Regions from separate parts of the Nocardia sp. NPDC004604 genome, predicted to be linked through region 1. Evidence: riboswitches for the same ligand, from Rfam matches in the RefSeq annotation. Region 1 holds a riboswitch; each other region holds the start of a gene.
The links. A riboswitch is a leader RNA that binds a small molecule or an ion and turns the genes downstream of it on or off. The one in region 1 is predicted to bind glycine.
Positions count from the first base shown of each region.

Region 2: it holds a riboswitch for glycine, as region 1 does, so the genes downstream of both, gcvP (aminomethyl-transferring glycine dehydrogenase) here and gcvP (aminomethyl-transferring glycine dehydrogenase) in region 1, are expected to answer to the same signal.
Region 3: it holds a riboswitch for glycine, as region 1 does, so the genes downstream of both, glyA (serine hydroxymethyltransferase) here and gcvP (aminomethyl-transferring glycine dehydrogenase) in region 1, are expected to answer to the same signal.

Region 1 is NZ_JBEXLC010000038.1:35,349-38,623, reverse strand. Features, by position in the region: gene gcvP (aminomethyl-transferring glycine dehydrogenase) at 1-1,805, opposite strand, end outside; glycine riboswitch at 1,977-2,077, opposite strand; gene ABZW16_RS16155 (MerR family transcriptional regulator) at 2,211-2,810, opposite strand; gene ABZW16_RS16150 (bifunctional nuclease family protein) at 2,998-3,275, opposite strand, start outside.
Region 2 is NZ_JBEXLC010000008.1:94,404-97,678, forward strand. Features, by position in the region: gene lipA (lipoyl synthase) at 1-893, opposite strand, end outside; glycine riboswitch at 1,254-1,361, shown strand; gene gcvP (aminomethyl-transferring glycine dehydrogenase) at 1,485-3,275, shown strand, end outside.
Region 3 is NZ_JBEXLC010000078.1:17,532-20,806, forward strand. Features, by position in the region: gene ABZW16_RS26140 (putative nucleotidyltransferase substrate binding domain-containing protein) at 1-534, shown strand, start outside; gene ABZW16_RS26145 (IclR family transcriptional regulator) at 548-1,333, shown strand; glycine riboswitch at 1,578-1,676, shown strand; gene glyA (serine hydroxymethyltransferase) at 1,712-3,001, shown strand; gene ABZW16_RS26155 (L-serine ammonia-lyase) at 2,998-3,275, shown strand, end outside.

The sequences.
Region 1 (3,275 bases):
ACCTCCACCCGCATGCCGACCATGGTCGCCGAGGCCGCATTGGTGCCGTGCGCGCTGGAGGGAATCAGGCAGGTATCGCGGTGCGCGTCACCACGATCGAGGTGGTAGCGCCGGATCGCCAGCAGTCCGGCGTATTCGCCCTGGCTGCCCGCATTCGGCTGCAGGCTCACCGAGTCGTAGCCGGTGATCGCGGACAGCCAGTTCTCCAGATCGGTGATCACCTTCAGCAGACCGGGCGCATCCTCGACCGGCGCGTACGGATGCACGCGGGCGAAGCCGGGCCAGGTGATTGCCTCCATTTCCGCGGTCGCATTGAGCTTCATGGTGCAGGAACCGAGCGGAATCATGCTGCGGTCCAGCGCGATATCCTTATCGGAGAGCCGCCGCAGGTAGCGCAGCATCGCGGTTTCGGTGTGGTAGCTGGTGAATGCCGGGTGGGTGAGAAAGTCCGAGGTACGGGTTTCGACGGAGACCGCCGCCGCGGGACCGCTCGCCTCGGAAGTCAGTGCGGTGCCGAAGGATTCGAGCACGGCGGCGACATGGGTCTCGGTGGTCGCCTCATCACAGGCGACACCGACGTGGTCTGCGTCGACCAACCGCAGGTTGATACCGCTCGACTTCGCCTTCGCCACTACGGCTTCCGCGCCACCGGGCACCCGCACCAGCAGCGTATCGAAGTAATTGTCGTGCACCACGGCACCATCGAGTCCGGTCGCAATGGCCGCCGCCCGCCGATGCACGCGCCGAGCGATCTCGCGTAGTCCATCGGGTCCGTGATAGCTCGCGTACATCGCGGCCACAATCGCCAGCAGCACCTGCGCGGTGCAAATATTAGAGGTCGCCTTCTCCCGGCGAATATGCTGCTCGCGGGTCTGCAGTGCGAGTCGATACGCCTGATGGCCATCGGCATCCACCGACACCCCGACGAGTCGACCCGGCAGCTGACGCGCATGCGCGGCGTGCACCGATAGATATCCGGCGTGCGGACCGCCGAACCCCATCGGCACACCGAAACGCTGTGTGGTGCCGAAACATACGTCCGCGCCCTGCTCCCCCGGCGGCGTGATCAGCGTCAACGCGAGCAGATCCGCGCCGACCGCGACCAACGCGCCCCGCTCGTGCGCCGCCTCGATCACCGGCCGCCAGTCCACGATCCGACCCGAAGCGCCCGGAACCTGAACCAGCACACCGAAGTACTCGCCATCAGGCAGTTCACCGCCCGACAGATCCGCCTCGACGATCTCGATTCCCAGCGGTTCGGCGCGAGTGTGCAGCACGGTCTTGGTCTGTGGGAACAGATCATCGGAGATCAGCAGGCGCGCGGAGGTGGACTTGCCAGCCCGACGCAGCAGCGTCATCGCCTCGGCGGCGGCGGTGGCCTCGTCCAGCATGGACGCATTGGCCACCTCCATCCCGGTCAGATCCGAGACCATGGTCTGGAAGTTGAGCAGTGCCTCGAGCCGCCCCTGGCTGATCTCGGGCTGGTACGGGGTATAGGCCGTGTACCAGGCGGGATTCTCCAGCAGGCTGCGCACCAGCACCGGCGGAGTCAACGTGTCGTAGTAGCCGAGCCCGATCATCGAGGTGGCGACGGTATTCGAATGCGCGAGCGCGGCCAGTTCGTCGAGCACCTCGTGCTCGGTCGCGGCGGGCGGCAGCACCTCGAGTCCGGAGCCGTCCAGAATGCTCGCGGGTAGTGCCGCGGTGGCGAGCTCGGCCAGCGAGCCGACGCCGACGACGTCCAGGATCCGGGCGAGTTCATCCCGGTCGGGTCCGATATGGCGGTCGGCGAATGATCGAGTCACGACAAGCTCCCAAGGTCGGGCGGGTCGACCAACGGCGGTCGACGGATACCGGCCTCCCCCTCTGTCGTGGAGCCTGAGAGATTCGGATGCCGCGACGCAGGTGCCGAGACCCCTTTCCCCATGGGCGGGCAACCGCCGCGTTGTGCGGAGTTGCCACTTTCCAGAGACGTCGAAGCCCGTACGGTCCCTTTTGCCTGAGAGATTGACGGGGAGGTGCTGCTCCTTCGGCGCCCGAACTCTTGTGAAGTCCGGAACTCTCCCGCACGGCGGCGACGCACCGTCAGTTTATGCCGCGCGCGCAACGAATGACGCCACCGGACCCCGGATGGGCGTGTAGCGCTCATCACTTCGGCCGGACAGTCGAGTGCCCGCCGCCGCAGCGACAGGCACTCGACAAATCGATCCCTAGCCGGTCTTCTGGTTCATCCGAGCCTTACGACGGAAGGAAAGCTCATCCTCCGGCCGCTCGCTCGCGCTGCCGCTCACGGCCCGCTCGGCCGGGAAGTTGGCGATGGCTCCGGTCAATTCCCGCATGGCGCCGCTGACCGCGATTCCGAAGACGCCCTGCCCACCCTGCAGTAAATCGACTACCTCCTCGGGCGAGGTGCACTCGTACACCGAGGTCCCATCGGAGAACAACGTAATGCCCGCTAGATCCTGCACGCCGCGACTGCGTAGATGGTCGACGGCGATGCGAATGTTCTGCAACGAGATGCCCGCGTCCAATAGTCGCTTCACGATCTTCAAGACGAGAATGTCCTTGAACGAATACAGGCGCTGGCTGCCCGAACCCGCAGCCCCACGGATGGACGGAACGACCAATCCGGTGCGCGCCCAGTAATCGAGCTGCCGGTAGGTGATCCCGGCCACCTGGCACGCGCTCGGTACGCGGTAGCCCACCAAATCGTCGGGGACCGAATCATCCGGGAACAGGCCTGGCTGTACCACATCCTGCGATTGCTCTGCCACTGACCACTCCCTTGCTTCGCCGACGCCTAGCCTCATCGATGACCCGGCTCCGTCACGACCAACGACCGGCCGTAACGGACGTGGCCCAACTATCGAGATTACTCCCTGTGATTCTCCCGGGAGCGGCATCGTCGGACCAAACGCGACGCGCGGTAGAAGTCTCGACCTCTACTTCACCTCTAGAAGAAAGAGCTCGACCAACCCACCGCCCTGGCGCAGCGGCTCAGCTGTCGGTGGCCTTGAAGTCGTCCGGCGAAACGGATTCGAGGAACTCCTTGAACTTCTCCACCTCGTCCTCGCGCTCGTCCGGCATAACCAGCCCGGCCTCTTCGAGCACCGGTTCCTCGGCATAGATAGGGCAACCCACCCGCAAGGCGATCGCTATCGAATCCGACGGCCGGGCCGAGATCCGCAGATCGTTGTCGAAGACCAGATCCGCGTAGAAGGTGCCCTCCTGCAGATCGACGATCCGCACTTCCTTGAGAGTGTGCCCGAGGTCGG
Region 2 (3,275 bases), on a different contig from region 1:
GACCGGACCAGTGGACCCGACATGACGCCGAGGAATCCGATCTCGCGGGCCACCTGCTCGAGGTGCGCGAACTCCTCGGGCTCGGCCCATCGCCGGACGGGATGGTGCCGGGACGACGGACGCAGGTACTGGGTGATCGTGATCAGCTGGCAGCCCGCGTCGTGCAGGTCCCGAAGTGACTGGATCACCTCGTCGGTGGTCTCGCCCAATCCGAGGATGAGGTTCGACTTCGTGATCAGACCGTCCGCCCTGGCCCGGGTGATCACATCGAGCGACCGCTCATAGGTGAAGGCGGGCCGGATCCGGCGAAACACGCGTGGAACGGTCTCGACGTTGTGCGCCAGCACTTCTGGACGGGTGTCGAAGACCTCACACAGTTGTCCGGGATCCGCGTTGAAGTCCGGAATCAACAGTTCTACGCCGGTGCCCGGGCTCTGCTGGCGAATCTGGCGCACCGTTTCGGCATACAGCCAGGAGCCGCCGTCCGGTAGATCGTCGCGAGCGACGCCGGTCACCGTGGCGTACCGGAGGTCCATCGCGCGCACCGACTCGGCGACCCGTCGCGGCTCGTCGAGGTCGAGGTCGGCGGGTTTGCCCGTATCGATCTGGCAGAAGTCGCAACGCCGCGTGCACTGGTCTCCGCCGATGAGGAAGGTCGCCTCGCGGTCCTCCCAGCACTCGAAGATGTTGGGGCACCCCGCCTCCTGGCAGACGGTGTGCAGGTGCTCGCGTTCGACGAGGGCGGCGAGCGCTCGGTACTCGGGTCCGGTGCGCATCCGCACCTTCATCCACGGCGGCTTGCGTTCGACCGGAGTCCGGGCGTTGCGAACCTCGAGCCGAAGCAGTCGACGCCCGTCCGGGGCGAGGGGGGAGGGGTGGGGTGAGGCGCTGATGGGAACTCCTTCGATAGCCGGAGCCGGCGAGAGCTCGCTGGAAGGATCCGGCTGCTGTGCGACGACGCGAAGTCGCCGGGTGATGTCAGACCCGCACGGTCATGGCCGAGCAGCGCTCGCAGGAAGCGGTGTCAGCAGGGGGAAGAGAAGGCAGGCCCTCGATACCTTTGCGGGACTTGGTATCTGGACGCCGAATGCTCGGTGTGTGCGGTCACAGCTGAGCGAGTTCCAGACCGAGGATGCCAAACGCTGATGCGTTTTGGCAAGGGGGATCGGCGGTCGAGTGGTCCCGGGAGGTCGGTGGCAGACAAACCTCGGGGGAGTGTGTACTGTTCTGCAAGTCACAACTGAAGACGCCGATGACGCGCAGCGGGAGAACCTCCGAGTTTCAGACTTCTGAACTCCGAGGCGCCGTAGGAGCAACTTCCTCCCCGGGAATCTCTCAGGCCCCAGTACCGCAGCGCCGAGGCAACTCTGGAGAACAGGAACGGCCGCAGGCCGGTACTTACCGAAGGTGAAGAGCAACGCCGTAGTGCGGCAATGCCCAAACTCTCAGGTTTCAGGACAGAGCGGGGAGGTGCCCCCTAGTCGATGTCCGGTGCGGTCCGGACAGAGCGAAACCGGAGTCACCTCGTGCCAGTTGAAACCCGCATTGCCCCCAATGGTGGGCCCTCTACCAGCGACTTTCCCTCGCGTCATATCGGTCCCGACGCCTCCGCAGCACAGCACATGCTCGATGCACTCGGCTACGAAACGCTCGATGAGCTCATCGACGGCGTGGTGCCGGACCAGATCCGCAGCGAGAAGGCCATGGACCTGCCGGCGGCCCGGAGCGAGCCGCAGGTCCTCGCCGATCTGCGTGCCCTCGCCGACCGCAATCAGACCCGTGTCCAGATGATCGGTCTCGGCTACCACGACACCGTCACACCTGCGGTTTTGCGGCGAAACCTGCTCGAATCGCCGGCCTGGTACACCGCCTACACGCCCTATCAGCCGGAGATCTCCCAGGGGCGGCTCGAGGCGTTGCTGACCTTCCAGACATTGATCGAGGATCTCACCGCGCTCCCCGTGGCCGGGGCCTCCCTGCTGGACGAGGCCACCGCCGTGATGGAGGCCGTGCTGCTCATGCGGCGGGCGAACAAGTCCAAGTCCGCCGCGAACCGGGTGATCGTCGACGCGGACTGCCTGCCGCAGACCCTCGCGGTCGTCCAGGGGCGTGCCAAGTCGGTCGGCATCGAGGTGCTGGTCGCGGATCTCTCCAGTGAATTGCCGGACGGCGACGCATTCGGTGTGGTGTTCCAGGCGCCGGGCGCGAGCGGCGCCGTGCGCGACCTGTCACCGCTGATCGCGGCCGCGGGCGAGCGCGGCGCACTGACCACGGTGGCCGCTGACCTGCTCTCGTTGACGATCTTGACGCCGCCCGGAGAACAGGGCGCCGACATCGCGGTCGGATCCGCGCAGCGCTTCGGCGTGCCACTGTTCTTCGGCGGCCCACACGCCGGCTACATGGCCGTGCGCACCGGGCTCGAGCGAATGCTCCCGGGCCGCCTGGTCGGGGTCTCCGTCGACGTCGACGGACAGCCCGCCTACCGGCTCGCGCTGCAGACCCGCGAACAGCACATCCGCCGCGACAAGGCGACCAGCAACATCTGCACCGCGCAGGCACTGCTCGCCAACGTGGCCGCCATGTACGCGGCCTACCACGGTCCGGAGGGTCTGCGCATCATCGCAACCCGCGTCCACCGCCATGCCGTGACGATTGCCGAGAGCCTGCGGGCGGCCGGCCACCAGATCGTGCACGACCGCTTCTTCGACACCGTGCAGGTCCGGGTGCCGGGTCAGGCAAGGGAGTTCGTCGCCAACGCCGATCGCTACGGCATCAACTTGCGCCTGGCGGACGACGACCACGTCGGCATCTCCTGCAACGAGTGCACCACCGACGACGTGGTACGTCGCGTCGTGGCCGCCTTCGGCGCGATGGTGACGGCAACGCCGACCACGGTCGCCGGGCTGCCGACCGAGCTCGAACGCACCTCGAAGTTCTTGCAGCACCCCGTATTCCACGAGCACCGTTCGGAAACCGCGATGCTGCGGTTCCTTCGAAAGCTCTCGGACAAGGATCTCGCCCTGGACCGCACCATGATCCCGCTGGGGTCGTGCACGATGAAGCTGAACTCCGCGGTGGAGATGGAGCCCATCAGCTGGCCCGGATTCGCCGGCATCCACCCCTACGCGCCCTCCGAGCAGACCGGCGGGTACCTGGAGCTGATCGACGACCTCGAGCGGTGGCTCGGGGAGATCACCGGATACGATCGAGTCTCGTTGCAGCCCAACGCCGGATCTCAGGGCGAGCTGGCCGGACTATTGGCGATCCACAGATAC
Region 3 (3,275 bases), on a different contig from region 1:
ATCCTGTCGTCGCTGCTCATCGACGGGCGGGTGGTGTGGGGCGACGCCGCGCTGCATACCGTGCCAGCGGCGTTCGGGCGGATGCGGGCCGAACACCCGAATGCGCTGCGGCTGCAACTGCTGGACGCGTTATCGGGACGGGTGCGGACACGGTCACTGCGCGATGTGCTGTCCCGGCGCGGCGGCACCTTCGACCTGAAGAACCATGCGCTGGCGCCGATCGTCAACCTGGCGCGCTGGGGTGGGCTGGCGGCGGGCGTGACCTCGGCGTCCACCCCGGTGCGATTGGCAGCGGCGGCGAGTGCTGGTGCGCTCACCGATCGGGATGTCACCATGCTGACCGAGGTCTTCGTCATGTTGCAGCGCCTGCGGATGGTGCATCAGGTCGAGCAGTTGTCGGCTGGGCACAGTCCCGGCGATATTGTCATGATGTCGGAACTCTCGCCGTTGAATCGGAGCCTGCTCAACGATGCCCTGCGCGAAATCGCGGCGGTGCAACGACGGGTCGGCAGCATGGGAGCCACAACCACCTAGAATGGCGATTGTCATGGCGAAACAAGGTGTCGAGGACAACGGGCGGACGGCCGCGGTGCAGTCCGTCGACCGAGCGCTGCTGGTCATGGAGATCATTGCCAAGCTCGGGCAGGCGGGCGTCACGGAGATCGCCGGCGAACTCGGCGTCCACAAATCTACCGTTTCGCGGTTGATCGCCGTGCTGGAATCGCGGGGATACGTCGAGCAACTGTCCGAGCGCGGCAAGTATCGGCTCGGTTTCTCGATCGTTCGGCTCGCCGGATCCACCAGTGCCCAGGTCGATCTCGTCGGACAGAGTCAGAGCGCCTGCAACGCGCTGGCGATCGAGGCCGGTGAGACGACCAATCTCGCTGTGCTGGACGGTAGTCGGATCATCAATATCGCCGAGGCGCACGGGCCGGGTTCGATCGCGTTGCGGTCCTGGGTCGGTCAGAGTTGTCCGGCGCACGCCACCTCCAGCGGCAAGGTACTGCTCGCGGATCTGGAGCCGGGGGAGATGCGCAAGCGCGTCGGCGCCAAACTCGAGGCATTCACCACCAATACGCTGACCAGGGTCGCCGACCTCGCCGCACAACTCGTCGCGGTGCGCGAGAACGGCTGGGCCGATGTACGCGAGGAACTGGAGATCGGCCTGAACGCCGTCGCCGCGCCGGTCTACGACAGCACCGGTGCCGTCGTTGCGGCATTGAGCGTTTCCGGCCCGGCCTACCGCCTGAGTCCGGACCGCTTCGCCGACGTGGCCCAACTGACCATCGCCAGCGCCGCCGATATCAGCCGCCGCCTCGGTTATCTGGGCTGAACTCCCGCGCCGAGTGGGATCGAAAGTTATCTGATCTCGGTTGTCCTTCTCGTGTTGACATGGGGTTGGGTTGGTCCAATACTGAGTTGCGTATGGAGCTTCGTGTTGCGACTTACGCAACTTGTTGGCTTCTTGCGAAACCGAATATCCGCCGTTCGACGTGCAGCGGGAGATCTCCACACCGTATGTGGAAGCCGAAGGAGCAACACCTCCCGGGAATCTCTCAGGCCCAGGACCGCTGCGCTCAGGCAACTCTGGAAAGCAGTGCACGCGCACTCGCCGACGGGGCAAACGCACCGACCGGGTGCGTGAATCTCTCAGGCCATTGGACAGAGCGGGAGGAGCCACCTACGCGCACGCGTCGACGAAAGGCTCCCCATGGCCGACTCCGCTATCCGAACCGAACTCGATGCCACACTGCGCGAATTCGACCCGCTCGTCGCCGAATTGGTGGACCGGGAGGTCGACCGTCAGCAGCACGGGCTGGAGATGATCGCATCGGAGAACTACGCGCCGCTCGCGGTGATGCAGGCGCAGGGATCGGTGCTGACCAATAAGTACGCCGAAGGATATCCGGGGCGTCGCTACTACGGCGGGTGCGAGCATATCGACCAGATCGAGTCGCTGGCGATCGAGCGACTGCGCGGGCTCTTCGGCGCCGAATACGTGAACGTGCAACCGCATTCGGGGGCGCAGGCGAATGCGGCGGCGATGCACGCGGTGCTGCGGCCCGGTGACGGCATCCTCGGGCTGGCGCTGGATCACGGCGGTCATCTCACGCACGGGATGAAGATCAACTTCTCCGGACGGCTCTATGACGTCGCGGCCTATCACGTTCGGGCCGAGGACCATCTCATCGATATGGACGAGGTGCGCAGGCTCGCCCACGAGCACCGGCCGAAGCTGATCGTGGCGGGGTGGTCCGCCTACCCGCGCCATCTCGATTTCGCCGAATTCCGCCGCATCGCAGATGAAGTCGGCGCGTATTTGATGGTGGATATGGCGCACTTCGCCGGTCTGGTCGCGGCCGGGCTGCATCCCTCGCCGGTGCCGCACGCGCATATCGTCACCTCGACAACCCACAAGACGCTCGGCGGACCCCGTGGCGGATTCATTCTCGCGGTCGAGGAATTGGCCAAGAAGCTGGGTTCGGCGGTCTTTCCCGGACAGCAGGGTGGGCCGCTCGAGCATGTGATCGCGGCCAAGGCCGTCGCGTTCAAAATGGCGAGCGAACCGGTGTTTCGGGAACGTCAGGAGCGCACTCTCGCCGGTGCGCGCCTGCTCGCCGAACGGTTGCTCGCCACGGACTGCCGGGCGGCGGGCATCAATGTCGTCAGCGGCGGCACCGATGTGCACCTGGTGCTCGTCGATCTGCGCGATTCCGAACTCGACGGTCAGCAGGGGGAGGATCTGCTGCACGACATCGGCATCACGGTGAACCGCAATGCCGTTCCGTTCGATCCGCGCCCGCCGATGGTCAGCTCGGGACTGCGGATCGGCACGCCAGCGCTGGCCACCCGCGGGTTCGATATCGAGGCGTTCACCGAGGTCGCCGATATCATCGCGGTCGCGCTACTGCGGGGGCAGTCCATCGCCGAATCGACCGAGCGCGTCGATGCGCTGGTACGCCGGTTCCCGCTGTACCCGGGTCTGCGCGGTACGGCATGACGGTCAGCATTTTCGATCTGTTCCGGGTCGGCATCGGGCCGTCGAGTTCGCATACGGTGGGACCGATGCGGGCGGCGGCGCGGTTCATCGATCGGCTGAAATCCGATGGGGTGCTGCACCATACGGCTGCCGTACGGGTGCAGTTGTATGGATCACTCGGCGCGACCGGGCGCGGGCACGGCAGTATCGAGGCGGTCGTCACCGGATTGTCGGGGGAACGACCCGAGGTGGTCGAGCCGAAGGTGGTGGCGCGCACCACATCCGACGTGCGCGC